3 regions of the Streptomyces sp. DS1-CR2 genome follow, and region 1 is predicted to be linked to each of the others. Evidence: predicted binding sites of a transcription regulator. Region 1 holds the regulator's gene; each other region holds the start of a gene.
What was found. The regulator HrcA, encoded in region 1, represses chaperone genes, less so after heat shock. The targets are predictions, from matches to a motif close to TTNGCACTCNGNNNNNCNGAGTGCNAA.
Positions count from the first base shown of each region.

Region 1 (9,584 bases):
CACCTCGACGAGCTGGCCGGCGGGCAGCTCACGGGCGAGCCGGTGGCCCTGCCCGGCCCACAGCGCCATCCCCTGCGGGTCCCCCGACTTGGCGGCGGCCTTGCGCAGCGTCGACGTCATGTGGTGGATCTGAGGGTAGGCGGCGGGCGCGTACGGGCCGTGCTCACGCATGAACCGGTTCACGAGGCCGCGCGCGGGGCGGCCCGAGAAGGCCCGGGTCAGCTCGGTCCGCACGAACAGCGGGTTCGTCATGGCCTGCTTGTGCAGGACGTTGGCGCCGGACTCGGGGCAGACCAGGAAGGCCGTGCCGAACTGTCCGGCGTCGGCGCCCGCGGCGAGCACGGCGGCGAGCTGTCCGCCGCGCATGAGTCCGCCGGTGGCGATGATCGGGATCTGTACGGCCTCGCGGACCTGGGCGATCAGCGCGATGAGTCCGATGCCGGATCCGTCGGCCTCCGGGTTGTCCCGGTGGGTTCCCTGGTGGCCGCCCGCCTCGATGCCCTGGACACACAGCGCGTCGGCGCCGGCCCGCTGGGCGGCCCGCGCCTCCTCCGCGGTGGTCACGGTGACGGCGGTGAGGGTGCCGACGCGGGCGAGGGAGTCGAGGACGTCGCGGCTCGGGCAGCCGAAGGTGAAGGTGACGACCGGTACCGGGTCGTCGAGGAGGATCGCGAGCTTCGCGTCGAAGCCGTCGTCGAGGCCGCAGTCCGGGTCCCCCAGCTGTGTCTCGTACCAGGCGGCCTCACCGGCGAGCTGGCTGGCGTAGACGGCGACGGCCGCGGGGTCCGCGTACTCGGACTGCGGCATGAAGAGATTGACGCCGAACGGCTGGTTGGTCAGCCCCCGTACCTGCTTGATCTCCTGGTACATCCCGTCGGCGGTCTTGTACCCGGCGGCGAGGAATCCGAGCCCGCCGGCCTCCGACACGGCGGCGGCGAGCTGCGGACAGGAGGCACCGCCCGCCATGGGTGCCTGCACGATCGGATAGTGACAGAGACCGGTCAGCGTGGGGGACATGACCGCATCGTGCCACGTCCCCCGCATCGGACCGAATCGGCCCTTCCGCGTGGCATGTGCCACGCGTGACGCGGGGGACCTGGTCCCTGCTTCTTGCTTACGCCGGCTCGGTCAGCGCCCGTTGAACGCATCCTTCAACCGCGAGAACAACCCCTGCTGCCCCGGCTGACTGTGCCTGCCCGGGAGACAACCCCCGGACCCCCGGCCGCCGGTCTCAGCGCCCGTTGAACGCATCCTTCAACCGCGAGAACAACCCCTGCTGCCCCGGCTGACTGTGCCTGCCCGGGAGACAACCCCCGGACCCCCGGCCGCCGGTCTCAGCGCCCGTTGAACGCATCCTTGAGCCGCGAGAACAACCCCTGCTGCCCCGGCTGGAACTGCCCGGTGGGCCGTTCCTCGCCGCGCAGCTTCGACAGCTCACGCAGTACCCGCTCCTGCTCCGGGTCCAGCTTGGTCGGCGTCAGGACCTCGACGTGCACGATGAGGTCACCGCGGCCGCCGCCGCGCAGGTGCGTGATGCCGCGCCCGTGCAGCGGGACCGACTGGCCGGACTGCGTGCCCGGCCGGATGTCGATCTCCTCCAGGCCGTCGAGCGTCTCCAGCGGCACCTTGGTGCCGAGCGCCGCGGCCGTCATCGGGATGGTGACGGTGCAGTGCAGATCGTCGCCGCGCCGCTGGAAGACGGGGTGCGGCAGCTCGTGGATCTCGACGTACAGGTCACCGGCGGGGCCACCGCCGGGGCCGACCTCGCCCTCGCCCGCGAGCTGGATCCGCGTCCCGTTGTCGACGCCCGCCGGGATCTTCACCGTGAGCGTGCGCCGCGAGCGGATGCGGCCGTCACCGGCGCACTCCGGGCACGGCGTCGGCACGACGGTGCCGAAGCCCTGGCACTGCGGGCACGGCCGCGACGTCATGACCTGGCCGAGGAAGGACCGCGTGACCTGGGACACCTCGCCGCGTCCGCGGCACATGTCGCAGGTCTGCGCGGACGTACCCGGCGCGGCACCCTCGCCGCTGCAGGTCGTACAGACGATGGCCGTGTCGACCTGAATGTCCTTGGTGGTCCCGAAGGCGGCCTCGTCCAGCTCGATCTCGAGCCGGATCATGGCGTCCTGGCCGCGGCGCGTGCGCGACCGGGGACCACGCTGGGACGCCGTTCCGAAGAACGCGTCCATGATGTCGGAGAAGTTCCCGAAGCCACCGGCGCCGAAGCCGCCGGCCCCGCCTCCGCCCGCCTGCGAGAGGGGGTCGCCGCCGAGGTCGTAGACCTGCTTCTTCTGCGGGTCCGACAACACCTCGTAGGCGGCGTTGATCTCCTTGAACCGCTCCTGTGTCTTCGGGTCCGGATTCACATCCGGGTGAAGCTCACGGGCCAGCCTGCGGAAGGCCTTCTTGATCTCGTCCTGGGAGGCGTCGCGGCGCACGCCGAGTACGGCGTAGTAGTCCGTGGCCACTTACGACTCCGCCAGGATCTGTCCGACGTAACGTGCCACTGCGCGTACTGCTCCCATCGTTCCCGGGTAATCCATGCGGGTCGGTCCGACCACGCCGAGTTTGGCGACTGCCTCGCTGCCCGAACCGTAGCCGACCGAGACCACGGAGGTGGAGCTGAGTCCCTCATGGGCGTTCTCGTGACCGATCCGTACGGCCATGCCCGAATCGTTAACCTCACCAAGGAGCTTGAGGAGCACGACCTGCTCCTCAAGGGCCTCGAGGACGGGCCGGATGGTGAGGGGAAAGTCATGTCCGAAGCGGGTGAGATTGGCGGTGCCGCCGATCATCAGCCGCTCCTCGGTCTCCTCGACGAGCGTCTCCAGGAGAGTGGAGAGCACCGTCGCGACCGTGCCGCGGTCCTCCGCGTCGAAGGACTCCGGCAGGTCCTGCACCAGCTGCGGGACGTCCGCGAAGCGGCGTCCCGCGACCCGGCTGTTGAGCCGGGCCCGCAGATCGGCGAGAGAGGTCTCGCCGAACGGCGCCGGGCAGTCGATCATCCGCTGCTCGACGCGGCCCGTGTCCGTGATCAGTACGAGCATCAGACGGGCGGCGGCGAGCGAGAGCAGCTCCACATGGCGCACGGTGGACCGCGTCAGGGACGGGTACTGCACCACGGCGACCTGCCGCGTCAGCTGCGCGAGCAGCCGCACGGTCCGGCCGACGACGTCGTCGAGGTCGACGGCGCCGTCGAGGAAGTTCTGGATGGCGCGGCGCTCGGGCCCCGTCATCGGCTTGACCGCCGTCAGCTTGTCCACGAACAGGCGGTACCCCTTGTCGGTGGGGATCCGCCCGGCGCTCGTGTGGGGCTGGGCGATGAAGCCCTCCTCCTCGAGCGCCGCCATGTCGTTGCGCACCGTCGCCGGTGAGACGCCGAGCCTGTGCCGCTCGGTGAGCGCCTTGGAGCCGACCGGCTCCTCGGTCCCCACGTAGTCCTGGACGATGGCGCGCAGCACTTCGAGCCTGCGTTCACTGAGCATTCGCGCGCACCTCCAGCTGTGTCGTCCGCGGCTGGCACTCGGTGCGGCCGAGTGCCAATGGTCTCCGGGTCAGTGTACGGCCGGTGGGTACGGGCCCGGCAAGGGCGCTAGCGTCGGACCCATGGACGACCTGGACTGGAATGAGGCGGGCTGGGAGGAGCTGTCCGCTCGGGCGGGGCGGATCCGGCTGCCGGGCTGGGACTGCACGACGGGCCTTGTGGTGGGCGACGGGGCGGCCTTGCTGATCGACACGGGTTCCTCACTTCGTGAGGGTGCGGCGCTGCGGGCGGACACCCGGCGCCTCATCGGGCCGCACGCGCGCGTGACGCATATCGCGCTGACGCACCCCCATTTCGACCATGTTCTGGGCACGGCGGCGTTCGCCGGGGTCGAGGTGTACGGCGCCGCGGGCATCGACACGGTGTTGATGCGGGGCCGCGACGAACTGCGGGCGTCCGCCGTCGCGCACGGCGTGCCGCACGAGGAGGCGGCCGATGCGGTGGACGTACTCGTCGTGCCGCACCACCGGGTGTGCGGGGAGTGGACGCTCGATCTGGGCGGCGGGCTCCAGGTGCTGCTCGCGAACGTGGGCCCGGCGCACAGCGGGCACGACCTGGCGGTCCTGGTGCCGGGCACGCCCGAGGTCGTCTTCTGCGGCGACCTGGTCGAGGAGTCGGGCGAGCCGCAGGCGGGCCGTGACGCGGTGCCGTCCCGTTGGCCGGCCGCTCTCGACCGGCTGCTGGAACTGGGCGGTGAAGACGCCGTGTACGTCCCCGGGCACGGAGCCGCGGTGAATGCGGAGTTTGTCCGTGCGCAGCGTGCCGCGCTGGCGGCGCGTTTCGGCGTGTCGTAACCGCACGGCCGTTCGCACTTCCTATCGTCTGCAGAATGCTCCCACCCGTCTCCCGCCACCACCCTTCCAACGAGGGCCCTTCGGTCCCGCAGCACCGCCTGTACTCCCCCGACTTCACCCCGCCCTGGAAGAAGCAGCAGGCCGCGCCCGAGGTGGCGGCGGACGTGGATCTCGTGGTCGAGGAGGTCACGACCGGGTTCTGCGGGGCGGTCGTCCGCTGCGAGAAGACGGCCCAGGGCCCGACGGTGACCCTGGAGGACCGCTTCGGCAAGCATCGGGTGTTCCCCATGGACCCGCGCGGCTTCCTGCTCGAAGGCCGGGTCGTCACCCTCGTACGTCCCGTGGCCGCAGCGCCCGCACGTCCCACGCGCACGGCCTCCGGGTCGGTCGCGGTCCCCGGGGCGCGGGCGCGGGTCGCGCGGGCCGGGCGCATCTATGTGGAGGGCCGGCACGACGCGGAGCTGGTGGAGCGGGTCTGGGGCGACGACCTGCGCATCGAGGGCGTGGTCGTGGAGTACCTGGAGGGCGTCGACGACCTGCCCGCGATCGTCGCCGAATTCGCTCCGGGGCCGGACGCGCGGCTCGGCGTCCTCGTCGACCATCTGGTGCCCGGCTCGAAGGAGTCACGGATCGCGGCGCAGGTCACCGGCGAGCACGCGCTGGTCGTCGGCCACCCCTACATCGACGTGTGGGAGGCCGTGAAGCCGTCGGCCGTGGGCATCCGGGCGTGGCCCCGGGTGCCGCGCGGCCAGGACTGGAAGACGGGCGTGTGCCGGGCGCTCGGCTGGCCCGAGAACACCGGCGCGGCCTGGCAGCACATCCTGTCGCGGGTGCACAGCTACCGCGACCTGGAGCCCGAACTCCTGGGCAGGGTCGAGGAGTTGATCGACTTCGTGACGCTGCCCTGACGGCTGTGCGGGCTCAGTCGACGAGGTCGCGGACGACCGCGTCGGCGAGGAGTCGGCCGCGCAGGGTGAGGACGGCGCGCCCGGACTCGTACGGGGCCGCTTCGAGCAGGCCGTCGGACAGGGCCCGGCCGGCGGCGGCGCGGCCCGCGGGCTTCAGGAGCGACAGCGGGCAGCCCTCCAGGAGGCGCAGCTCCAGCAGAATGCGCTCGACGCGCCGGTCCTCGTCCGAGAGGAGCTCGCGGCCGGCGCCGGGCGAACGTCCCTCGGCGAGGCGTCCGGCGTAGGCGCCCGGGTGCTTCACGTTCCACCAGCGCACCCCGCCGACGTGGCTGTGCGCGCCGGGGCCCGCGCCCCACCAGTCGGCGCCGCGCCAGTACAGCTCGTTGTGCAGGCAGCGCCCGGCGTCGGTGGTGGCCCAGTTCGACACCTCGTACCAGTCGAAGCCCGCCCCGCCGAGGACCTCGTCCGCGATCAGGTAGCGGTCCGCGTGGACGTCGTCGTCCGTCATCGGGACCTCGCCGCGGCGGATGCGCCGGGCGAGCTGGGTGCCCTCCTCGACGATCAGCGCGTACGCCGACACATGGTCGGGCCCGGCGCCGATGGCCGCCTCCAGCGAGGCCCGCCAGTCGTCGTCGCTCTCGCCGGGGGTGCCGTAGATCAGGTCGAGGTTGACGTGGTCGAAGCCCGCGGCGCGCGCCTCGGCGACGCAGGCCTCGGGGCGGCCGGGGGTGTGGGTGCGGTCGAGGATCTTCAGGACGTGCTGCCTGGCGCTCTGCATGCCGAAGGAGATCCGGTTGAAGCCGCCCTCGCGGAGGGTCTCCAGGTAGGCGGGGCCGACGGACTCGGGGTTGGCCTCCGTCGTCACCTCGGCGTCGGGCGCGAGCCCGAACTCGTCACGGATCGCCCCGAGCATGCGCACGAGGTCGTCGGCCGCGAGGAGCGTCGGAGTCCCGCCGCCGACGAACACGGTCCGCACCTGGCGCGGGTCGTCGCCGAGAACTTTGCGGGCGAGACGGACCTCGTCGACGAGGGTGTCTGCGTAGTTGTCACGCGAGGCGAGCACACCACCGGAGCCGCGCAGCTCGGTCGCGGTGTACGTGTTGAAGTCGCAGTAGCCGCAGCGCGTGGCGCAGTACGGGACATGCAGATAGAACCCGAGGGGCCGCTCCGCCGCCCCGGCCAGGGCGGAGGCGGGCAACGCGCCGTCATCGGGGACGGGCTCACCGTCGGGAAGTGCGGAAGGCATGGACCCATTGTCCCGCAGCCGCGAGGTGGTCCCCGCCGGTCGCGGCCGTGAGGTCTTACCGGGCCTGCAGTACCAGCAGTGCCAGGTCGTCGTCCGGTGGGCTTCCGGAGAATTCGTGGACCAGGCGTCTGATCCGTTCGGCGAGCAGAGGTGCGGTGAGGCCCGTGCAGCCGGCGAGGGCGTGGGAGAGGCCGTCGCCGTCGTCGAACTGGCGGTGCCCGTCCCGGCGCTCCGTCACCCCGTCCGTGACGCACAGGAGGGTGTCGCCGTCGTGGAGGACGAGGCTCTCGCTGGCATAGCCGGGATCGTCGACGACGCCGAGGAGCACCTGGGGCTCGGCGGCGCACTCGATCAGGCCGTCGGGCCGCAGCAGGAGCGGCAGCGGGTGTCCGGCACAGGCCAGCGTGCAGCGCATCCCGTCCTCGGTGGGCACCAGCTCCCCGTAGAGCAAGGAGAGGAAGCGGGGCGCGCCCTCGGGTGTGAGGCCCTGGCCGCCCGCAGCGGCGAGCGCGCGGGCCGCCGCGTCGGCCGCCTCCGTGGCGTCGTCGAGGAGAAGCCGGTTGAGCCGGTCGAGGACCTCGGCGACCTGGTAACCCTCGCGGGCGAGCAGCCGCAGCCAGGGCCGGGCGAGGCCGATGACGACGGCTGCCTCGGGGCCCTTTCCCTGGACGTCGCCGAGCGCGAAGCACCAGCGGCCGTCGCCGGCGGGGAACACGTCGTAGAAATCGCCGCCGGGGCCGCCCGCGTCGTGCGGCTCGTACACGAGCGCGGACTCGATGCCGGGGATCTGCGCCACGGCGGAAGGCAGCAGCCCGCGCTGGAGGATGCGGCTGATGGTGGCCTGCCGGGTGTAGCGGCGCGCCGCGCTGACGGCGAGGGCGACGCGGCGGGCGAAGTCCTCGACGAGGCCGGTGACCTCGTCGGGGAAGCGCGTCAGGCCGGCCCGTCCGATGAGGAGGGTGCCCACCGCGCGACCGCCCGTGCTGAGGCGGTAGGCGAGCGCGGCGCCGGCCGGGTCGCCGCCGAGGCTCTCGAAGGGCCACGGCACAGGGACGGCCGCGCTGCGCGCCGCGTCGGTGAGCTGCGGCGGGTCCTTCTCAAGGATCTTGCGGAGCTCCTCCATGCGGTTCTCGCTGGTGTGCCAGACGCGGGCGAGGCGGGGCGTGGCGAGGGCGCCGGTGCCGCGGCCCGCGCGGTCGGCGGCGCCCCGGTCGGGCCTGCCGTCCTCGTCGTCGAGCCAGACGGCGCACCAGTCGGCCATGCGCGGCACCAGCATCTGTCCGGCGAGTGAGGCGACCTGGTCCTCGTCGAGCTGTCCGGCGAGCAGGTCGGAGGCCTCGGCGAGGAAGGAGAGCGCGCCGCGGTTGACCCAGTCCTGGTCGTGGGGGAAGCGGCGCGGCGTGGGAGCCAGTATGTCCGCGGCGCGCAGCCCGCGCTGAAAGGTTCTTGCGCCGGGGTACGCCTCGGGGTCGTCACCGCGCCGCTCGGCTTCGTCGACGGGGAGGCGGGCCCAGACGGTCTTGGTGCCGGGCTGGTACGTGATGCCCCAGGCGTCGCAGAGCGAGGCCACGAGGCGCAGCCCACGCCCGCACTCGGGAGTGTCGGGGCCCGTGTCGATGCGGTCGCTGCGGACGGCGCGGGCGGGGTGATGGTCGGAGACCTCGATGACGAGGGCGGCGGGCTCGCACGCGCCGTCCGGGTCGTCGGTGTGCCCGGTTTCGAGGCGGCACAGCAGCTCGACATTGGTGCCGGCGTGGACCACGGCGTTCGTGACGAGTTCGCTGAGTACGACCACGGCGTCGTCGGTGAGCCGGTCGCCGCCGCCGGACGCGGCGGTCAGGCCGAGCTCGGCCCAGTCGGCGAGAGCACCCCGTACGAAGCGGCGCGCCGCAGCCGGGGCCAGCGGGTTTCCGGGCAGCGAGGTCCGCACGACGGCCGGTGCTCCCGGGGGACGGGAGGGCTCGTCGGTGGCGTACGTGGTCTCCCGTTGCATCGGAATGGACCCCACGGTGCGGCTCCTGAGCAGTTCGGGCAAAGACGCCTCAGGCGACACGGACAGAGTGACAGACCGGCCCCATCCATAAGCACCGAGTTACCGAAGTGGGCCACCTTGAGCGCGAACAGTGCTACGTGTGTTCAGGATCCGGGCCGCATCGAGGCCACCGAACTGCGTGCGCTTCTCGCCGCGATGACGTCGGCGCGGGACGGCGACTTCACCAAGGCCGCATGGCGCTGCGGGCGGGAATGCCCGGCTTCAAGGCCGGGCGTGAGGCGAGCCCGAGCCTGGACTGCACCAGGCGTGGCTTCGGTCTCAAAGGCGGCCGCCTGCACCTGGGGGGCGGCCTCGCGCTGAGCGTGGTGCGGTCGCCCTCGCGCCGAGCGTGGCGTGGTCGCCGGCGGCCCCCCGTTAATGTTTTCGGCGGTCTCCTGCAAGAGGGCCGCTGGCCTCCGGGCCCGGCATGACTGTGTCCCCCTGCACCGCAGGACCCAGCAGCTGGAACGCACGCCGGCCCGCGGGCAGCGCCAGTTCGATGCGCCGACTTCACGAAGGGAGTCGCTCGAGCGCCACTTGGCTCAGGACGCCCACCCCGACGCGAGCGACCTGAGCCACCACATCCACATCACAGAGATGAAGGAGACGCCGCGCAACATGAGGCGCCCCTGACGGGGCGCGGGGCTGTGTCTGTATGCGGCTCCGCCGAGCGGGCGCGATCAGTCACAGACTCCCCGCACCCGCCCCACCGAGCCAAGACCGGCAGACGAAAGGCGCTCACGCCTCGCGAGAGCCGGCGTACATCTCGTCGATCAGGTGCCCGTACTCACGCTCGACGACCGGCCGCTTCAGCTTCAGGCTCGGGGTCAGCTCGCCGTGCTCGATGTCGAGGTCGCGCGGCAGGAGCTTGAACTTCTTGATGGTCTGCCACTTCTGGAGGCTCAGGTTGAGCTCCTTGACGTAGCCCTCGACCAGTTCGACCGTGGCGGGGGCCGCGACCACATCGGCGTACGACGTGCCCTCCAGGCCGTTTTCCTTGGCCCACGCCAGGATGGACGGCTCGTCGAGAGCGATGAGAGCCGTGCAGAAGTTCCGG
Region 1 is NZ_CM147085.1:3,244,389-3,253,972, forward strand. Features, by position in the region: gene ACY0PA_RS16025 (nitronate monooxygenase) at 1-1,017, opposite strand, end outside; gene dnaJ (molecular chaperone DnaJ) at 1,335-2,471, opposite strand; gene hrcA (heat-inducible transcriptional repressor HrcA) at 2,472-3,488, opposite strand; gene ACY0PA_RS16040 (MBL fold metallo-hydrolase) at 3,610-4,341, shown strand; gene ACY0PA_RS16045 (DUF3097 domain-containing protein) at 4,377-5,249, shown strand; gene hemW (radical SAM family heme chaperone HemW) at 5,263-6,495, opposite strand; gene ACY0PA_RS16055 (SpoIIE family protein phosphatase) at 6,551-8,503, opposite strand; gene ACY0PA_RS16060 (AMP-dependent synthetase/ligase) at 9,266-9,584, opposite strand, start outside.

Region 2 (9,584 bases), 740 kb from region 1:
GCGACTCGGGTGGCTCGTACGCTGCGGTGTCGTACGGAACGCTCAAGGCATCTCCCGGCGTTGCTACATGTCACCTTGTGGGTGCATACCGTAGCCCCTAGGCCGGACATCATGTCCTCGAAATCGGAAACGAGCGGGCCGCGCGGGGAAGTTCCCGCGCGGCCCGCTCTTGTGCCTGCCTTTTTCGGCGGCCCGCTGCTCGGGTGCCTGCCTTTCGGCGGGCATCCGTGGGGCTCGGGGTGGGCTCAGGCCGCGCTGCCCGCCGTCCACTGGCTCCACGACATGTTCCAGCCGCTCAGGCCGTTGTCGGGCGCGATGGTGGTGTCGGGGGAGTGCTTGACGGTCACCACGTCACCGACGAGCGAGTTGTCGTAGAACCACTTGGCGATCGTCGCGCCGCCCGCGCCCTGGACGTCCGCGAGGCCGATGCAGCCGTGGCTGGTGCCGGAGCGGCCGAAGGGCGCGCCGACGGCGAGCGCGGCCGTCGCCACCAGGACCCGCCGCGCGGTGCGCCTGCGGCCCCGCTCGGGCTGCCGGGGATGCTGCTGGTGCGCGGCTGTGTCCGGGGTTGTCACGAGATGCTCCAGGATTCGTCAGTTACTCCAGTGTGGGTAGAGAGGGCGAACTGACCGGAAAGGTTCCTTCGGGGCGTTGTGAACGGAGACACAGGTCACGTCAGGAACCGGGCGGGCCGCCCACTACGTGAGCCCTGGGCTCCGTAAGTCATGGGGCGCCCTGCGTATCTTGGTGCGCCCCATGCCTCAACTCCCGTACAGATCCCGGTACGAGAGGAACGTCCCGCCCGGCCCCCGCACCGAATCCGCGGTGAGCACCGCTCGCACGATCGCCCGCGTCACCATGTCCGCGCCCGCTGCGAGGATGTCGTTCAGCGCGAGGGGGTTGGCCTCGTCGAGCGGGCGGGCGCCGGTTGCGACGGCGAAGACGGTGTCCCCGTCGTTGAGGAGATGCACCGGACGGACGGCGCGCGCGATGCCGTCGTGCGAGGTGCCCGCGAGCTTGTGCGCCTCGGAACGGGTGAGCACCGCGTCCGTGGCGACGACGGCGAGCGTGGTGTTCATCGGCGGCGGCGCCTGTCCGGCGGCCTCCTCCTTGGCCCGTGCGATCCGCTCCTGGGCCGCCGCGTGCGCCTCGGGCGAGGGGTACGGATATGGGTGCGGGCGCGGGTGCGGTTCGCCGTTCCGCGCGGAGGCGGAGGCGGAGGCAGAGTTCGGGTCGAAGAGCTGCCCGTAGAGCGCGCCCGTCGCCGGATCGACCGCGGAGCCCACCGCGTTGGCCACGACCAGCGCTGCGACCGTGATGCCCGAGTCGAGCACCGTGCTCGCCGTGCCCACGCCGCCCTTGAGCCCGCCGATCACCGCGCCCGTGCCCGCGCCCACCGAGCCCTCCGCAACGGGCGAGCCCGGCGCGGAGGCGGCCGCCGCCTCCACCGCCGCGCGGCCCGTCGCCGCGTCAGGCCTGGCCCCGAACTCCCCGCCGCGCCCCAGGTCGAAGACGCACGCGGCGGGGACGACCGGCACCACCTCGCGCGGCCCGGCCCCCACCCGTACGCCCCGGCCCTGCTCCTCCAGCCACGCCATGACACCCGACGCGGCGTCCAGGCCGTAGGCACTGCCGCCCGTCAGGGTCACGGCGTCGATGCGCCGGACCACGTTGCGCGGGTCTAGCGCGTCCGTCTCCTTCGTGCCCGGGCCACCGCCGCGCACGTCCACGGCCGCGGTCATCCCGCCCTCGGGCGCGAGTACCACCGTCGTCCCGGTCAGCCAGCCGCCCTCGCCGGTGCGGGTGGCATGACCGACCCGCAGGCCGGCGACATCGGTCAGGGCATTGCGCGTGGGCGTCCTCATACGGCATGCGTATCACGTGAGTTGGGCCCCGGGGCCGCCTCCGCGCGGGCCCCGGCGCCGGATGCCGGGCCGCGTGCGCGGCCGTGATCCCCGCAGCCGTCAGCGTGATCCCCGCAGCAGTCGGCTCGCGCCGCACGGCCACGCAGGTCTGGGAGCGGCTCCTGTCGACGTTCCCCACGGAGATCGAGCGCGGCTCCTGCCCTTCCACAAGCTGGGCGAGCCCAAGCGGCAGGGCCTCGGCAAGCCCTTCCCGCCGCATGACACCCCGACGCCCACCCTCCAGCAGCCGGCCACGGCCAGGAACATCTTCACGGCGCACGGCCTCACCACGGTCCGAACGGCCCGCACCCCGGCAGCCGGCCCCCCGACAGACGTACCCTGGAGGCATGAGCACCGCCCCCGCCCCCGAACCGCGCGATCCGAAGAACGCGCTGGTCTTCGACGATCCGCTGAGCACGCAGTCCTCGGACGACACGGACCGAGGGTGGGGTGAGCGGCCCACCACCGGCGGCGACAGCGCCGCCGACCTGGCACGCTTCCTCGACGAGAAGCCGCCCCACCACCTCTGAGCCGCGGCTACTGCTCGCTGTGCCCAGAGCCGCGCTGCGCCACCAGGGCGTCGCGGATCTCCTTCAGGACCTCCAGCTCGGACAGCTCGACGACCTCCGCGGCGCCTTCCTTCGCGGCATCCCGGGCCGCCTTCTTGGCCAGGTACTTGGCCATCGGCAGCACCATCAGGAAGTACACGACCGCGGCCGTGATCAGGAACGTGAGAGTGGCGCTGAGCACCGTGCCCCACAGGATCTCGATGCCGTCGTCGCCCGGGCACGTGCCCTTCAGGCACGACTTGTAGCCGTCCAGGTCCTTCGTGCCGAACGCGCCGACCAGCGGGTTGATGACGCCCTTCACGACGGCGTTCACGATGTTGGTGAACGCGGCTCCGACGACCACCGCGACCGCAAGGTCGATCACATTCCCGCGCATCAAGAAGGCCTTGAAGCCCTCCCACACGCCGGGCTTCTTCTTCTCGCTCACCAGAAGGCCTCTCTTCACTTGTGCAGGACGTGGAGCAAACAGCTCCGCAACCTACGACAGCGCCTGGCGGGCCTGTCCAATTCGCCGACTCGAACGAGGGACTTGACTTCGAAACCGTGCGGACCGGCCCGCCCGGGGACCCGATAACGATCACCACAGCGTCACCGCCAGCCGCGAGGTGGCACCGGCCCCGGCGAGCCGCGCCGCCGTCGCCCGAGGCACGGACAGCACGACCAGCGCACCACCCTCCGCGACAGCATCGCTGGCCGACTCGGCCGACTCCGGTACGGAGCTGACCTGCGCCCCCGCCGCCACGACCCTGCCCCCTTGGCCACCGGAGCCCTGCCCCTCACCGGCGTCGACGCCGGCTCCCGCGCCCGCCGCCACGACGTCGACCCGGTCGCCCGGCCGCAGCAGCCGCACCGCCGCCGCGTCCGCGATCCGCACCGGCGCGGACACCATCACGACCGACCTCCGCACCCGCTCCCGCCCGGACGCGGACTCTGAGGAGCCGGGCCTGGCGCCGGACGACCCGGAACCGGACGACCCCGCCCCAGATGAACCAGCCCCTGAAGGCCCCGCCGCCACCACCGCCGCCGTCAGGGCGAGCCCCGCGGCGACCGCCCGCCGCCGGTGCCGGCCCGCACGGCGCGCCCGCCACCGCCCGCCGCGCACCCGCAGCGGCGCGAAATGCGGGACCTCGCACGTCGGGGGAGTGCTGAACGGGGACATGGGCGACCACCACCTGGATCGAGAGGCATCGAAAGTCTCGGAACGCGACGCAAGCTCGAAAGCTCGCCTCGCGCTCCACGATCCAGGCCCGCGTCGATTCCCGCTGAGCCCCGTGCACTACTCGCCGGTTGTGGACAACTCCCTCACCCGAAGGCGAAGTTCAGCCACCCTCCTGCCGGGTTACGGCAGCACGATCCCCGGATCCATCCCCCCGAGCGCCCCCATGCACAAGCAGTCCCGCTCGCCCTCCGCCGGCAGCTCCGCCACCGCGTCGAAGAGCACCGCCCGCAGCCGGTCCACATTGGCGGCGAAGACCTGGAGGACCGCGTCGTGCGAGACGCCCTCGCCCGACTCGGCGCCCGCGTCGAGGTCGGTAACCAGGGTCAACGACGTGTAGCAGAGCTCGAGTTCACGCGCGAGCATCGCCTCGGGGTGGCCGGTCATGCCCACCACCGACCAGCCCTGGGAGGCGTGCCAGCGGGACTCGGCACGGGTCGAGAACCGCGGCCCCTCGACCACGACGAGCGTCCCGCCGTCCACCGGCTCCCAGTCGCGTCCGCGCGCCGCCTTCACGGCGACCCGGCGCCCGGCCGGGCAGTACGGGTCGGCAGGCGACACGTGCACGACATTCGGCACACTCCCGTCCGCCAGCGGCAACCCGTCGAAGTACGTCTGCGCGCGGGCCTTCGTCCTGTCCACGAACTGGTCGGGCACCAGAAGCGTCCCCGGTCCGAACTCGGGCCGGAGCCCGCCCACGGCGCACGGGCCGAGAACCTGCCGCACGCCCACGGAGCGCAGGGCCCAGAGGTTGGCGCGGTAGTTGATGCGGTGCGGCGGCAGATGGTGGCCGCGGCCGTGGCGGGGCAGAAAGGCGACCTTCCGGCCCGCGATCTCGCCGAGGAAGAGCGAGTCGCTCGGCGCTCCGTAAGGGGTGTCGACCTGGACCTCGCTCACGTCGTCCAGGAACGAGTAGAAGCCGGAGCCGCCGATGACTCCGATCTCGGCTGTGACCTGTGTGTTCGCCTTGTTCGCCGTGCCCGGAACTGTATTCGCCATGTCCGGCACAGTATCCGCCCGGGAACGCCGAAAACCCTGTCGTCGCAAGACGACAGGGTTCCGTAAGAACTTGGCCGAAGCGGCCGAGCGTCCTTAGGCGGCGGAAGAGCTCGAGGACGAGCCCGAAGAAGACGAAGCGGAGGCCGAGGACGTCGACGCGGAGGACGACTTGGAGTCCGAGGACGAAGACTTCGTGTCCGAGGTGGTCGACTTCGCGGCCGACGGCGCCGGCGAGCTGCTCGACGAGGAGCCGCGGCTGTCGTTGCGGTAGAAGCCCGATCCCTTGAAGACGATGCCGACCGCCGAGAACACCTTCTTGAGGCGTCCGTCGCAGCTGGGGCACACGGTCAGGGCGTCATCGGTGAACTTCTGCACCGCCTCGAGGCCCTCGCCACACTCGGTGCACTGGTACTGGTACGTCGGCACTTGCTTCCTCCTGGCACTCTCACTCGATGAGTGCTAACGATCGTCCATGTTAACCCGTGGCGGACGCTGAATGGAGTAACGTACGTCACCTGTCTCCGGACTGCGGTCAGGGCTTGACCGTCATGAGGGCCTTTGCGCCTGAGTGAGGAGCTGCTTGGCGGCGGAGTCACACTGACGTATTCCGCGACGAGAATGCTGTCACATCTCACCGATCGCGACAGGATCGCGATGGGCCGCGCCGCGCGTGACCACTCTGGTCACGCGCGGCGGCACCAGCCGCGAACGCAGGGTCGCCAGGAGCGTCACGGCGAGCACCGTGCCGCCCATCGGGACGAGGAATCCGGCGCCGTCCCAGAGGCGGTCCTCCAGCTGGCCGGCGACCGTGACGGCCGCTGCCTGGCCGAGCGCGACCGCGCCCGTGAGCCACGTGAAGGCCTCGGTGCGGGCGGTCGGCGGGACCAGCTTCTCGACGAGCGTGTAGCCCGTGATCAGGGCCGGGGCGATGCACGTGCCCACCAGCAGGCCGATCCCGGCGAGCAGCAGCACCGACTGCGCGGCCCAGAGGCCGGAGGCGGTCACGGCGAGCGCGGTGTAGGCGAGCAGGAGGCGGCGCTGCGGCGCGATCTTCCAGGCGACGGCTCCGCAGACGATGCCGGAGAGCATGTTGCCCGCGGCGAACGTCCCGTAGAGGACACCGTTCAGGCCGGGCTCGCCGATCGACTCCGTGAAGGCGGCCAGGGCGACCTGCATGCCGCCGAAGACGGAGCCGATGCCGAGGAACGCCACGATCAGGACGCGCACTCCAGGGATCCGCAGCGCGGAAACGTGCTCCACGCGTGCGTGGACCTCGCCGGCGGTGCGGGCGGGCTGGGGCTGCGTGCCGCGCTGCGCGGCGAACAGGAGGCCGCCCACGAGCGTCAGGGCCGCCTCGGTGACGAGACCGGCGGCGGGGTGCACGCCGGTGCACAGGGCAGTCGCGAACAGCGGGCCGAGGACGAACGTGAACTCGTCCGTGACCGACTCGAAGGCGGCGGCCGTGGTCATGAGGGGCGAGCCCTGGAGCTTGACGCCCCAGCGGGCCCGCACCATGGGACCGATCTGCGGGGTGGAGGCGCCGGTCGGCACCGCCGCGACGAACAGGGCCCACAGGGGGGCGTCAGTGAGCGCGAGCACCGTCAGCAGGAGCACGGACGCCGTGTGCAGCAGGACGCCGGGCACGAGGACTGCGCGCTGCCCGAAGCGGTCGGCGAGCTTGCCCGTGAAGGGGGCGAACAGTGCCATGGAGACGCCGGTGGTGGCGGAGACGGCGCCGGCGGTGCCGTACGAGCCCGTGGTGTGCTGCACGAGCAGGACCGTCGAGATGGTGAGCATCGCGAACGGCTGCCGGGCGGCGAAGCCGGGGAGCAGGAACGTCCAGGCGCCGCGGGTGCGCAGCAGCTGGCCGTATCCGGGGCGCTTGTCGGTGACCGTGGCCGCGTAATTCTCTGGCACGGCCCTTGCCTTTCTGCCGCCTGGTAGCGCTGCCCCGGTAGGGGTGTGCGCCGAGAGCCGTCCTCATGCGCCGGGAACCGAGTGATACCGGGGTCCGCGCCAGGAGGGCCTGGGCCATGCAGGGTATGCAAGGGAACCGCGGCCGCTTTGCGGTCGCGCCGGCTCTACATCAGGCAGAGTCGGTGGAACTTCAAGTGTGTACCGCCCATGCTAACGGCCGGACGGGCCGCTTTCTTCCGCGTAGCGGAACTTCATCCACCGGTCATCGACCCGCCATCCACCCGCCGGCTCCCTCCCTGAGCCCCGGCGCCCCCGCTCTCCGCGTACGCGCTACGGCGCTAATGTGCCCGCCGTGCGCGTCCCGGGCCGCCGTGCCCCGCCAGCCATCCGGCGAGCTTGCCGCCCTGTGCCACGGCCCGCAGCCGGGCCTCGGCCTTGTCCCGTACCTGGTCCGTCGCGACCACGAGCAGTTCGTCTCCGTGCCGCAGGACGGTCGTCGGCAGCGGTACGAAGGACTGCTTCTCGCGCACGACGAGCGTGACGGCGGCGCCCGGGGGCATCCGCAGCTCGCTGACCTCGACGCCGTGCATCCGGGACTCCTTGGGGATCGACACGGACAGCAGATGTCCGCGCAGCCTCTCCAGGGGCGCCGATTCGATGCCGAGGTCGGCGGCGGGAGCGGAGTCGCTGCCGAGCCGCAGTTTCCGGGCGAGCCAGGGCAGCGTGGGCCCCTGGACGAGCGTGTAGACGACGACGAGGACGAAGACGATGTTGAAGATCCGGGTGCTGTCGTCGACGCCGTTCACCATGGGGATGGTCGCCAGGATGATGGGCACCGCGCCGCGCAGGCCGGCCCAGGACATGAGGGCCTTCTCCTGCCAGGGCATGCGGAACGGCAGGAGGCTGAAGACGACCTCCACGGGGCGCGCCACCATCGTCAGGACGAGGCCGATGACGATCGCGGGCCAGAAGTCGTCCACGAGGTCGTGCGGGGTGACGAGCAGGCCGAGCAGGACGAACATGCCGATCTGCGCGATCCAGCCGAGCCCTTCGGCGAAGCCGCGGGTGGCGGGCCAGTGCGGCAGTTTCGCGTTGCCGAGGACCATCGAGGCGAGGTAGACGGCGAGGAACCCGCTGCCGTGGGCCATGGCTCCGGCGGCGTACGCGGTGACGGCGATGGCCATGACGGCGATCGGGTAGAGGCCGGAGGCGGGCAGGGCGACGTGCCGCAGGCCCAAGGAGCCGAGCCAGCCCACCGCGATCCCGATCGCGGCGCCGATCGCGAGTTCGAGGGCGATCTCGCCGACGAGGGCGTACCAGTGCTCGACGGGTCCGGCCGTGGAGAAGGCCACCACCAGGATCACCACAGGGGCGTCGTTGAAGCCGGACTCGGCCTCCAGGACGCCCGTCACGCGGGACGGCAGCGGCACCTTGCGCAGCACGGAGAAGACGGCCGCGGCGTCCGTCGAGGACACCACCGCGCCGATGATGAGCGCCTGCCGCCATTCCAGGCCCACGACGTAGTGCGCTCCGGCGGCCGTCACGCCCACGCTGATGGCGACGCCGACCAGCGACAGCATGACGGCGGCCGGCAGCGCCGGTTTGATCTCTTTCCACTTCGTGCCGAGGCCGCCCTCGGCCAGGATCACGACGAGGGCCGCGTAGCCGATGACCTGCGTCAGCTCGGCACTGCTGAACGACACGTTGCCGATGCCGTCCTGACCCATCGCCACCCCGATGCCGAGGTAGAGGAGCAGGCTCGGCAGACCGCTGCGCGAGGAGATGCGCACGGCTGCGACGGCGATCAGCAGGACCAGTGAACAGACGAGCAGGAGCTGGTTGAGGTGGTGGACAGTCAGGGGCTGTTTCCTTCCTCCGACGGTCGTACGGGATGGCCCGTACGGGTGTACGGGACGCTGTGGAACGACCAGGTACTTCGTTACCTTACCTAATCGTTAACGCCTTCTTGACGCCCTCCAGGGTGACCTCGGGCGGGTTGGGGCCCCGGGTTCTTGACACCGCGTCCGAGGCCGCCGTGCCCTGCGCCTATGGTTGCTCCAGCGCTCCGTGACCCCACAGCCCGCCTGCAGCCCGCTCTGCCGCTCGCGAAGGACAGCAAGGACAGCGATGCCCTCGAACACCAACGCCTCTTCCGGCCATTCGTCCGGTAAGAAGAAGGGGCGCAGAGCCCGACTGATCGTGATCGTGCTTGTCCTGGCCATTGTCGCGGGCATCGGCTACGGCACGTACTGGAGCATCAGTACCGTGCGTGCCTCCTTCCCGCAGACAAAGGGCTCGATCAAGCTCGACGGGCTCTCCGGTCCCGTGGACGTCAAGCGGGACTCCTACGGGATCCCTCAGGTCTATGCCTCGTCCGACGAGGACCTGTTCATGGCCCAGGGCTATGTGCAGGCACAGGACCGCTTCTGGGAGATGGACGTCCGCCGCCATATGACCTCCGGCCGGCTCTCCGAGATGTTCGGCAAGAGCCAGGTCAAGACCGATGAGTTCCTGCGGACGCTCGGCTGGCACCGGGTGGCGCAGAAGGAGTACGACTCCAAGCTCTCGCCCGAGACGAAGAAGTACCTTCAGGCGTACGCCAAGGGAGTCAACGCCTACCTCGCCGGCAAGGACGGCGGGGACATCTCCGTCGAGTACGCGGCGCTCGGGTTCACCAACGACTACGCGCCCCAGAAGTGGACGCCGGCCGACTCCGTGGCCTGGCTCAAGGCGATGGCGTGGGACCTGCGCGGCAACATGCAGGAAGAGATCGACCGCTCCCTGATGACGAGCCGCCTCGGCCCGCAGCAGATCGCGGACCTGTACCCGGACTACCCGTACGACCGGAACAAGGCGATCGTCCAGTCCGGCTCCTACGACAGCGCGACCGGCTCCTACGGGGAGGGCTCCGGCGGGTCCGGAAATCAAACCGGCACGGGAACAGGCACCGGAACGGGCACCTCCACAGGCACCGGAACC
Region 2 is NZ_CM147085.1:3,982,307-3,991,890, reverse strand. Features, by position in the region: gene ACY0PA_RS19240 (DUF6227 family protein) at 1-46, opposite strand, end outside; partial or broken gene ACY0PA_RS19235 (L,D-transpeptidase family protein) at 246-461, opposite strand; gene ACY0PA_RS19230 (P1 family peptidase) at 762-1,865, opposite strand; gene ACY0PA_RS19225 (hypothetical protein) at 2,252-2,434, shown strand; gene mscL (large conductance mechanosensitive channel protein MscL) at 2,442-2,903, opposite strand; gene ACY0PA_RS19215 (RcpC/CpaB family pilus assembly protein) at 3,051-3,632, opposite strand; gene ACY0PA_RS19210 (S-methyl-5'-thioadenosine phosphorylase) at 3,813-4,688, opposite strand; gene ACY0PA_RS19205 (FmdB family zinc ribbon protein) at 4,782-5,114, opposite strand; gene ACY0PA_RS19200 (MFS transporter) at 5,313-6,605, opposite strand; gene ACY0PA_RS19195 (potassium/proton antiporter) at 6,944-8,464, opposite strand; gene ACY0PA_RS19190 (penicillin acylase family protein) at 8,733-9,584, shown strand, end outside.
Region 2: ACY0PA_RS19205 (FmdB family zinc ribbon protein) is a predicted target of HrcA. The motif match lies at 5,125-5,151, and genes of this name have one in related genera.

Region 3 (9,584 bases), 940 kb from region 1:
CTTGTCGGCGATGACGGCCTCGGTGGTGAGGAACAGCGCGGCGATGGACGCGGCGTTCTGCAGCGCGGAACGCGTGACCTTCGCCGGGTCGAGGATGCCCTCGGCGATCATGTCGACGTACTCACCGGTCGCGGCGTTCAGGCCGTGGCCGATGGGAAGGTTGCGGACCTTCTCCACGACGACGCCACCCTCGAGACCACCGTTGACGGCGATCTGCTTGAGCGGGGCCTCAAGGGCGAGCTTCACGGCGTTGGCGCCGGTCGCCTCGTCACCGTCGAGCTCGAGCTTCTCGAAGACCGCGGAGGCCTGGAGCAGGGCCACGCCGCCACCGGCGACGATGCCCTCTTCGACGGCCGCCTTCGCGTTGCGAACGGCGTCCTCGATGCGGTGCTTGCGCTCCTTGAGCTCGACCTCGGTGGCCGCGCCCGCCTTGATGACGGCCACGCCGCCGGCGAGCTTGGCGAGGCGCTCCTGGAGCTTCTCGCGGTCGTAGTCCGAGTCGCTGTTCTCGATCTCGGCACGGATCTGGTTGACGCGGCCCTGGACCTGGTCGCTGTCACCGGCGCCGTCGACGATCGTCGTCTCGTCCTTGGTGATGACGACCTTGCGGGCGCGGCCGAGCAGGTCGAGACCGGCGTTCTCCAGCTTGAGGCCGACCTCCTCGGAGATGACGGTGCCACCGGTGAGGATGGCGATGTCGCCGAGCATGGCCTTGCGGCGGTCACCGAAGCCCGGGGCCTTGACGGCGACGGACTTGAAGGTGCCACGGATCTTGTTGACGACCAGGGTCGACAGGGCCTCGCCCTCGACGTCCTCGGCGATGATCAGCAGCGGCTTGCCGGACTGCATGACCTTCTCGAGCAGCGGAAGGAGGTCCTTCACGTTGCCGATCTTCGAGTTGACGATGAGGATGTACGGGTCGTCGAGCGACGACTCCATACGCTCCATGTCGGTGGCGAAGTACGCCGAGATGTAGCCCTTGTCGAAGCGCATACCCTCGGTGAGCTCAAGCTCCAGACCGAAGGTCTGGGACTCCTCGACGGTGATGACGCCTTCCTTGCCGACCTTGTCCATGGCCTCGGCGATGAGCTCGCCGATCTGGGTGTCGGCGGCGGAGATGGAGGCCGTGGAAGCGATCTGCTCCTTGGTCTCGACATCCTTGGCCTGCTCGAGCAGGGCGGCGGAGACGGCCTCGACGGCCTTCTCGATGCCGCGCTTGAGGGCCATCGGGTTGGCGCCGGCCGCGACGTTGCGCAGGCCTTCCTTGACGAGCGCCTGGGCGAGGACGGTCGCGGTCGTCGTGCCGTCACCGGCGACGTCGTCCGTCTTCTTCGCGACCTCCTTGACCAGCTCGGCGCCGATCTTCTCGTACGGGTCCTCGAGCTCGATCTCCTTGGCGATGGACACACCATCGTTGGTGATCGTGGGGGCGCCCCACTTCTTCTCGAGGACGACGTTGCGACCCTTGGGGCCCAGGGTCACCTTGACGGCGTCGGCGAGCTGGTTCATGCCGCGCTCGAGGCCGCGCCGTGCCTCCTCGTCGAACGCGATGATCTTGGCCATATGAAGTGGTCCTCCCGGACGGGGTGGAAACGCAAACGGACCGTGCTGGTGCCCGCGACGGACGGCCTGCGTGCCGTGTGGTTCCTTGCCCCACCCGGCCTGCGAGCCTCACCGACCCGATCCAAGTTCTGTCACTCTCACCTTCAGAGTGCTAACGCAATGATTAGCACTCGACCTAGGAGAGTGCAAGCGCCTCCGGCAGACGCGCGGTCCCCGCGGGCGGTGTGCGCGGGGTGCGCGCGCACGCACGAGAGGCCCGTACCCCACGTGGGGTACGGGCCTCTCGGCGTGAGTGTGTCGGTGGCCGATCGCGCCGAGATCAGACGGCGAGCTTGACCATGTCCGCCTGCGGACCCTTCTGGCCCTGCGAGATCTCGAATTCGACTCGCTGACCCTCTTCAAGGGTGCGGTATCCGTCCATCTGGATGGCGCTGTAGTGGACGAATACATCCGCACCACCGTCGACCGCGATGAAGCCGTACCCCTTCTCCGCGTTGAACCACTTGACGGTGCCCTGAGCCATGTCTAACTCCCCTATTACTGGCCCTTGCACAGGCCCGCACTTCGCGGACCCGGGTCAGACCTCACCCCCCATTGGTTGGGGGTGTGCGCCGGAACGCGTCGACCGCGGCTGAATGTATCTGCCCAACTGCCGTCTGCAACAGGTCAATCGGACGAGAAATCTGGGCACGGCAGAGCGGTAAAAAGCGGCGGAGCCATTGGATTCCGGGGCAACTCGGGCCCGACAAATGCCACGAACACCCGATAAGGGCTGGGCACTTTGGCTGCTTCTTGTCGGACGGGGGCCGACTTCATATATGCGCTCGGCACAAGCGCGAAGCGCGGTTCCCAACTCTACCGCGCTCAACCCTGCTGAATTGCCCCCTCCGCTTCTCTCGCGGAGGGGGCAATTCAGGTAACTCTGTGTGGCCTCGTCAGGCCGGGCGATCAGCCGCCGGCACTGTGCTCGATGGTCAGCCTCCGGCACTGCGCTCGATGGTCAGCCTCCGGCGACGGCCGGGATGATCGAGACGCCCGCGCCCGCCGGCGTCGCCGTCTCGAGGCCCTGCTCGAAGCGCACGTCGTCGTCGTTGACGTACACGTTGACGAAGCGGCGCAGCTTGCCCTGGTCGTCCAGGACGCGGGCCGCGATGCCCGTGTGGTTCTTCTCCAGGTCGGTGATGACCTCGGAGAGGGTGGCGCCCTCGGCGGCGACCTCGGCCTTGCCGCCGGTGTAGGTGCGCAGGATGGTGGGGATGCGGACGTTGACGCTCATGGGGGCTGCAGCCTTTCCGTGCGGGTGTTCGCGGGGTTCGCGGGTCTTCAGTGGGCGAGGCCCGCGTCGCGGAACGCGTCCAGGCTCGGGCGGATGGTGGCGGTCGCCTGGGACGTCTCGGCGACCGCGTCGAGGGTCTTGAGACCGTCGCCGGTGTTGAGGACGACGGTCGTGAGCGTCGGGTCGATGAGACCGGCCTCGATCAGCTTCTTGGTGACGCCGACCGTCACACCGCCCGCGGTCTCCGCGAAGATGCCCTCGGTCTGCGCGAGCAGCTTGATCGCGTCGACGACCTGCTCGTCGTTGACGTCCTCCACGGCGCCGCCGGTGCGGCGGGCGATGTCGAGGACGTACGGGCCGTCGGCCGGGTTGCCGATGGCGAGCGACTTGGCGATCGTGTTCGGCTTCTGGGGCCGCACGACGTCGTGGCCGCCCTTGTAGGCGACGGAGACCGGCGAGCAGCCCTCGGCCTGGGCGCCGAAGAGCTTGTACGGCTTGTCCTCGACGAGGCCGAGCTTGATCAGCTCCTGGAGACCCTTGTCGATCTTCGTGAACTGGGAGCCGGACGCAATCGGGATGACCAGCTGGTCCGGGAGCTGCCAGCCGAGCTGCTCGCAGATCTCGTACGCCAGGGTCTTGGATCCCTCGCCGTAGTACGGGCGCAGGTTGACGTTGACGAAGCCCCAGCCCTCGCCGAGCGGGTCGCCGATGAGCTCGGAGCAGAAGCGGTTGACGTCGTCGTAGTTGCCCTCGATGCCGACGAGTTCGCCGCCGTAGACCGCGGCCATGACGACCTTGCCCTGCTCCAGGTCGTGCGGGATGAACACGCAGGAGCGGAAGCCGGCGCGGGCCGCGGCGGCGCCGACGGCGCCGGCGAGGTTGCCGGTGGAGGAGCAGGACAGGGTGGTGAAGCCGAAGGCGCGGGCGGCCTCGATGGCCTGGGCGACGACGCGGTCCTTGAAGGAGTGCGTGGGGTTGCCCGAGTCGTCCTTGACGAACAGCTTGCCCTGCTCGACGCCGAGTTCACGGGCGAGGTTGTCGGCCTTGACGAGCTTGGTCCAGCCGGGGTTCAGGTTCGGCTTCTCGGCGACGTCGGCCGGGACGGGCAGGAGAGGGGCGTAGCGCCAGATGTTGGCGGGTCCGGCCTCGATCTCCTTGCGCAGCGACTCGGGGTCGCCCGTCGGCAGGTCGTAGGAGACTTCGAGCGGCCCGAAACACTCGGCGCAGGCGAAGATCGGTCCGAGCGGGAAGCTGGTGCCGCACTCGCGGCAGGAAAGCGCCGAGGCGGGTCCGAGATCTACGGAAGTGGTGGTGGCGACAGTCTGCGCAGCCATGATGGCGAGGCCCTTTCTCCTCATCTTCCTCGCGGCGCATCTCGCCACGAGACGGAATTGGCACCTTCCCCACCTGGACCTCGGCAAGGTCGGCGGGAGGGTTGCCGGGACTTCAACGGGCCGTATCCCTCTGTCCCTCTGGATGAGCGCTATTCGGTTGTTGAGCTGACGCTTGATCACTCAAGCGCGGCGGCGACCCCGACATGCGATGGTCACCGGCGTTGTTCAAGACTGTAACCGAAGGCCTGGACGCTTGAGATAGTCGTCCGAACCGCGAGATGGATCACAGTTCGTGATCGGACAGTTCAGACAGTGAGGAGCCGCGCACCGTGCTGGAAGAAGTAGAGCGCTGGCTGAGCAGGCGTTCCTGGTCGGTGTCGGACCGCCCGCTCCCTCAGCTGATCGCCGCGAAGCGCGCCTCAGGCAGCTCGGTGAGCGTGGTACTGCCCGCGCTGAACGAGGAGGAGACGGTCGGCGAGATCGTCGCCGAGATCCGGCGCGCCCTGATGACGGAGCGGGTACCGCTGGTCGACGAGCTGGTGGTGATCGACTCGGGTTCGACGGACCGCACGGCCGAGGTCGCACGGGCCGCCGGGGCGCGGGTCGTGCACCGGGACGCGATTTTGCCGAGGATCCCGGCCGTGCCCGGCAAGGGCGAGGTGCTGTGGCGCTCGCTGCTCGTCACGAGCGGCGACATCGTCTGTTTCGTGGACGCGGACCTGAAGGAGTTCTCCGCGGACTTCGTCTCGGGGATCGTGGGCCCGCTGCTCACGGACCCCGGCGTGGACTTCGTGAAAGCGATGTACGACCGTCCGCTCGGGTCCGCCGCGGGTCAGGGCGGCCGGGTCACGGAGCTGGTGGCACGCCCGGTCCTGAATCTGCACTGGCCGCTCCTCGCGGGGTTCGTGCAGCCGCTCGGCGGCGAGTACGCGGCCCGCCGGTCGCTCCTGGAGCGCCTGCCGTTCCCGGTCGGTTACGGGGTTGAGCTGGGCCTTCTCGTCGACGCGCTGCACACGGTGGGCCTGGACGCGCTCGGACAGGTCGACGTCGGCGTGCGCAAGCACCGGCACCAGGACGGGCAGGCACTCGGGCGGATGGCCGCGGCGATCTACCGCACCGCACAGCTGCGGCTCGCGCGCGGGCACCTCGTACGTCCCGTGCTCACCCAGTTCGAGCGCGGAGAACAGGGATTCGAGCCGCGCACGCACGACGTGGACACCGAGGAACGCCCCCCGATGGCCGAAATCACCGAGTACGCGGAGCGCCGCGTGGCGTAGCCGGGGCAATCGTATGTTTTGCCTACATTGCCCTTTATGTGGCTCAGACAAGTTTCGGGTGGGCGACGGCTGCGCGCGGCCGCGACCCGCACCGCCGGGGTGCTCGTCGCCACGGCCACCGCGCTGACGGCGCTCGGCGCCGCGACCCCCGCCCCGGCCGACGTGGCCGCCCCGTTCGCCAAGCGCTACGACGCATCGCTGTACGGCGACTTCGTGACGATCGGCAACACCGTCATGGGCTGTCCGGCCGCGCCGGCCGACCTGGCGGCCCGCTGCGCGGTCGCCGCCGGCGGCCGGGGCAGCGACAGCAACGGCACGTTCGTGATGCGGCGCGTCAACACGGCCGGTACGACGGCCGGTTACGGATCGAGCTCCGGCCGGGTGACGATCCCGCCGGGCGCGAAGGTGGCGTACGCCCGCCTGTTCTTCGGCGGCAGCGACGGCACGTACAAGGGCCCGAGCGGCGCGCAGCTCGCGCGGTGCGACATCTCCGGCGCCGCTGCGGAGCCCTCGCCGAGCGCCCCGCTCGCCGCCGTGCCCGTGGTCGCCGTGAACGGCAAAGCCGCGGCGAGGGTCTCCACCGAGGACCTGGTCCGGGACCCGGCGGCCGCCGACGGCCCGCATTACTACACGGGCGAGGCCGACGTCACGAGCATGTTCGCCGGCGTCACCGGCACCGGCGCGCCCGTCCCCGTCGCGGTCGGCGGCGTCTGGGCGCCCAACGGCAAGGGCTGCGTGGCCGGCTGGTCGATGACCGTCGTCTACAAGTACGACGCCCCGAACTCCACGTATGCCCCGGACCGGCGCAAGGTGTACATCTACGGCGGGCATGTCCTCCAGCGCTCCGTCTCGCCCGCGGCCACGATCGGCGTGAACGGCTTCCACCGCGCGGGTGACGGCAAGGTGCGGGCGGGCGTCACCGCCTACGGGGGCGACCGGAAGACGCCGGGCGACCGGTTCCTGGTCGACGGCAAGAACGTCACCGAGGCCCACACCGGCAACACCGACAACTTCTTCATCAGCGAGGACGACGGCGCCGTCGCTCCGAAGACGGTCAACAACATGAGCATCGACGCGAAGGAGTTCGAGCTCCCCGACGGGACCGTCCCGCCGGGCGCCACCTCCACCGAGCTGACGTTCACCGCCAGGGGCGACACCTACGTCCCCTCGGCGCTCGCCCTGTCCGTCCCGGTCCCCGACCTGGAGGTCACCAAGACGGCGAGCCCGAAGGCGGCGGGCCCCGGCGACACCATCACCTACACGGTGAAGGCGAAGAACATCAGCTCGCTCGACCACCCGGACGCCAGGTTCAGCGACGACCTGACCGGCAACCTCGACGACGCGACGTACAACGGCGACGTGCGCACGGACCTCGGGCACGTCTCGTACACCGCGCCGAGGATCGGCTACACCGGCGACATCCCGGCCGGGAAGACCGCCACCATCACGTACTCGGTGAAGGTCCACGACCCGGTCCGTGGCGACGGGAAGCTGCCGAGCGGCGTCGAGGTGCAGTCACCCCGCTCCAACTGCGAGGCCGGCAGCACCGACCCGAGCTGCGGGAGCGCCCCCGAGATCGAGAAGCCGCCTCCCCCGGCGCCGCCCGCCCTGCACATCACGAACGTGCCGCAGCGGCCCGTGGTGCCGCCCTGCGAGGAGACCGTGAATACCCTCACGATCGAGGACTTCTCGGCCAGGAACCGCACCGGCGCCGCCGTCGAGTGGCCCGTGACGGCGGGCTCGGCCCCGGTCGCCTCCACCGGGACCGTCACGAAGCGGGGGTCCGTCTACGTCTGGAAGGGTGACGTAGTCACCCACGGCAAGGTCGTCATCACGCAACGTGTGAAGGCGTCGTGCACGACGGGCGGGATCACCGTGTTCACCGTGACGGCGGACGTGCCGCGCACCAACTGCCCGAAGGCCCGGCGCGGCGAGGGCGACCCGTGCACGTCGGTCATCACGGCCCGGCGGCAGCAGGCCCGCCCGGTCCCGCCGCAGGGGGCGCACGGGCCGGACCGGCCTTCGCACGGCGCGGAGATGGCCACGTCCGGCGACTCACACACGCTCCTGTACGGCGGTCTCGCGGCGGCCCTGTGGGGGCTCGGCGTCCTCGCGGTGGCGGCGGCGCGCAGCCGGCGCTACTGACGCGCGGGGCAGGTATCAGGACAGACGAACGGCGGATCGTATACGGCCGGACTCCCATGGAGTCCGGCCGTACGTTTGAGCGTTTACGGGTCGGGCTACGTTTGCCCGTATGGCTTCCACGCAGGGTGCACAGATCCTCGTCGCGTCCAACCGCGGTCCGGTCTCGTACGAGCTCGGAGCCGACGGGACGCTCGACGCGCGGCGCGGCGGGGGCGGGCTCGTCTCCGGGCTCTCCGCGATCGGGCAGGACCCGGACGGCGCGAGCGCGGTGTGGGTGTGCGCGGCCCTCGGCGCGGGTGACCGCGAGGCGGTACGGCGCGGCGTCGGAGAGCCGGGGGTGCGGATGCTCGACATCGACCCCGAGGTGTACGCCGACGCGTACAACGGCATCGCGAACTCGGTGCTCTGGTTCGTCCACCACATGCTGTACCAGACGCCTCTTGAGCCGGTCTTCGGGCCCGAGTTCCGTGCGCTGTGGGCGTCGTACGAGGCCTACAACCGGGCGTTCGCCGAGGCGCTGGCCGCGGAGGCCGGGCCGGGCGCGGCGGTCCTCGTGCAGGACTACCACCTGGCGCTCGTGCCGGGGATGCTGCGGGAGCTGCGCGACGACCTGCGCATCGGGCACTTCTCGCACACCCCGTGGGCGCCGGTCGACTACTTCCGGATGCTGCCGGACGACATCGCGGGGCAGCTGCTGCGCGGGATGCTGGGCGCGGACCGGCTGGGGTTCCTGACGCGGCGCTGGGCGGACACGTTCACGGCGTGCTGCGAGGCCGTGGTGGGCGGCACGTCCGGTACGGAGATCGGGGTGCACGGCCTCGGCGCGGACGCGGACTTCCTGCGGGAGCGCTCGCGCCGCCCCGACGTCGAGGAGCGCCTCGCCGCGCTGCGGGAGCAGATCGGCGGCCCGCACCGCAAGGTGATCGTCCGCGTGGACCGCACGGAGCTGTCGAAGAACATCGTGCGCGGCCTGCGCGCGTACGGGCTCCTCCTCGATGAGCACCCCGAGTGGCGCGAGCGGGTCGTGCACGTCGCCTTCGCCTACCCGTCACGGCAGGACCTGGCGGTCTACCGGGAGTACACCGACGAGGTGTCCCGGGTCGCCGAGGAGATCAACTCCCGCTTCGGTACGGAGCGTTGGACCCCGGTCGTGCTCCATGTGAAGGACGACTTCGCGCGCTCCCTGGCCGCGTACCGGCTGGCCGACGTGGCGCTGGTCAACCCGATCAGGGACGGCATGAACCTCGTCGCCAAGGAGGTCCCGGTCGTCTCCGACGAGGGGTGCGCGCTGGTCCTGTCGCGGGAGGCGGGGGCCTGCGAGGAGCTGGGCGAGGACGCGCTCGTGGTGAACCCGTACGACGTGTCGGCGACGGCCGAGGCGCTGCACGCGGCGCTGGTCATGGGCAGCGGGGAGCGCGGCGAGCGCGCGAAGCGGCTCGCCGCCGCGGCGACCGCGCTGCCGCCCGCCCAGTGGTTCCTCGACCAGCTGAACGCGCTGCGGGCGCTGGGGGGCTAGGGGGCTAGGGGGCTAGGGGGCGCTGATCGCGCGGGCCAGGTCCGACATGAGTCCCACCACTCCCTGCGGCCCGTCCACCACGACGTCCGCCCGTTCGGCCAGTTCCGTGACCTCCGAGCTGCCGCTGCACACCAGAAGGCCCGGCACCCCGTCCTTGCGGAGCTTGTCGACGGCGGCGAACGCGGGCAGGTCGCCGAGGTCGTCGCCCCCGTAGAGCACCGACGTCGCGCCCACCTCGCGTACGTACGACGTGAGCGCCGCGCCCTTGTCCATGCCGGGCGGGCGCAGTTCCAGGACGAGGCGGCCGGGCTCGACGATCAGGCCGTGGCGGGCCGCGAGGTCGGACAGGGGCGCGCGCAGCGCCTCGAACGCCGCCTGCGGGTCGCCCGCGCGGCGCGTGTGGACGGCGACGGCACGGCCCTTCTCCTCCACCCAGGTGCCGCGCCAGGCCCCCACGGACTCCAGGACTCCGG
Region 3 is NZ_CM147085.1:4,181,991-4,191,574, forward strand. Features, by position in the region: gene groL (chaperonin GroEL) at 1-1,563, opposite strand, end outside; gene ACY0PA_RS20095 (cold-shock protein) at 1,883-2,086, opposite strand; gene ACY0PA_RS20100 (MoaD/ThiS family protein) at 2,564-2,839, opposite strand; gene thrC (threonine synthase) at 2,887-4,173, opposite strand; SAM riboswitch class I at 4,191-4,322, opposite strand; gene ACY0PA_RS20110 (glucosyl-3-phosphoglycerate synthase) at 4,503-5,450, shown strand; gene ACY0PA_RS20115 (DUF7927 domain-containing protein) at 5,487-7,595, shown strand; gene ACY0PA_RS20120 (alpha,alpha-trehalose-phosphate synthase (UDP-forming)) at 7,705-9,111, shown strand; gene otsB (trehalose-phosphatase) at 9,124-9,584, opposite strand, start outside.
Region 3: groL (chaperonin GroEL) is a predicted target of HrcA. The motif match lies at 1,727-1,753, and genes of this name have one in related genera.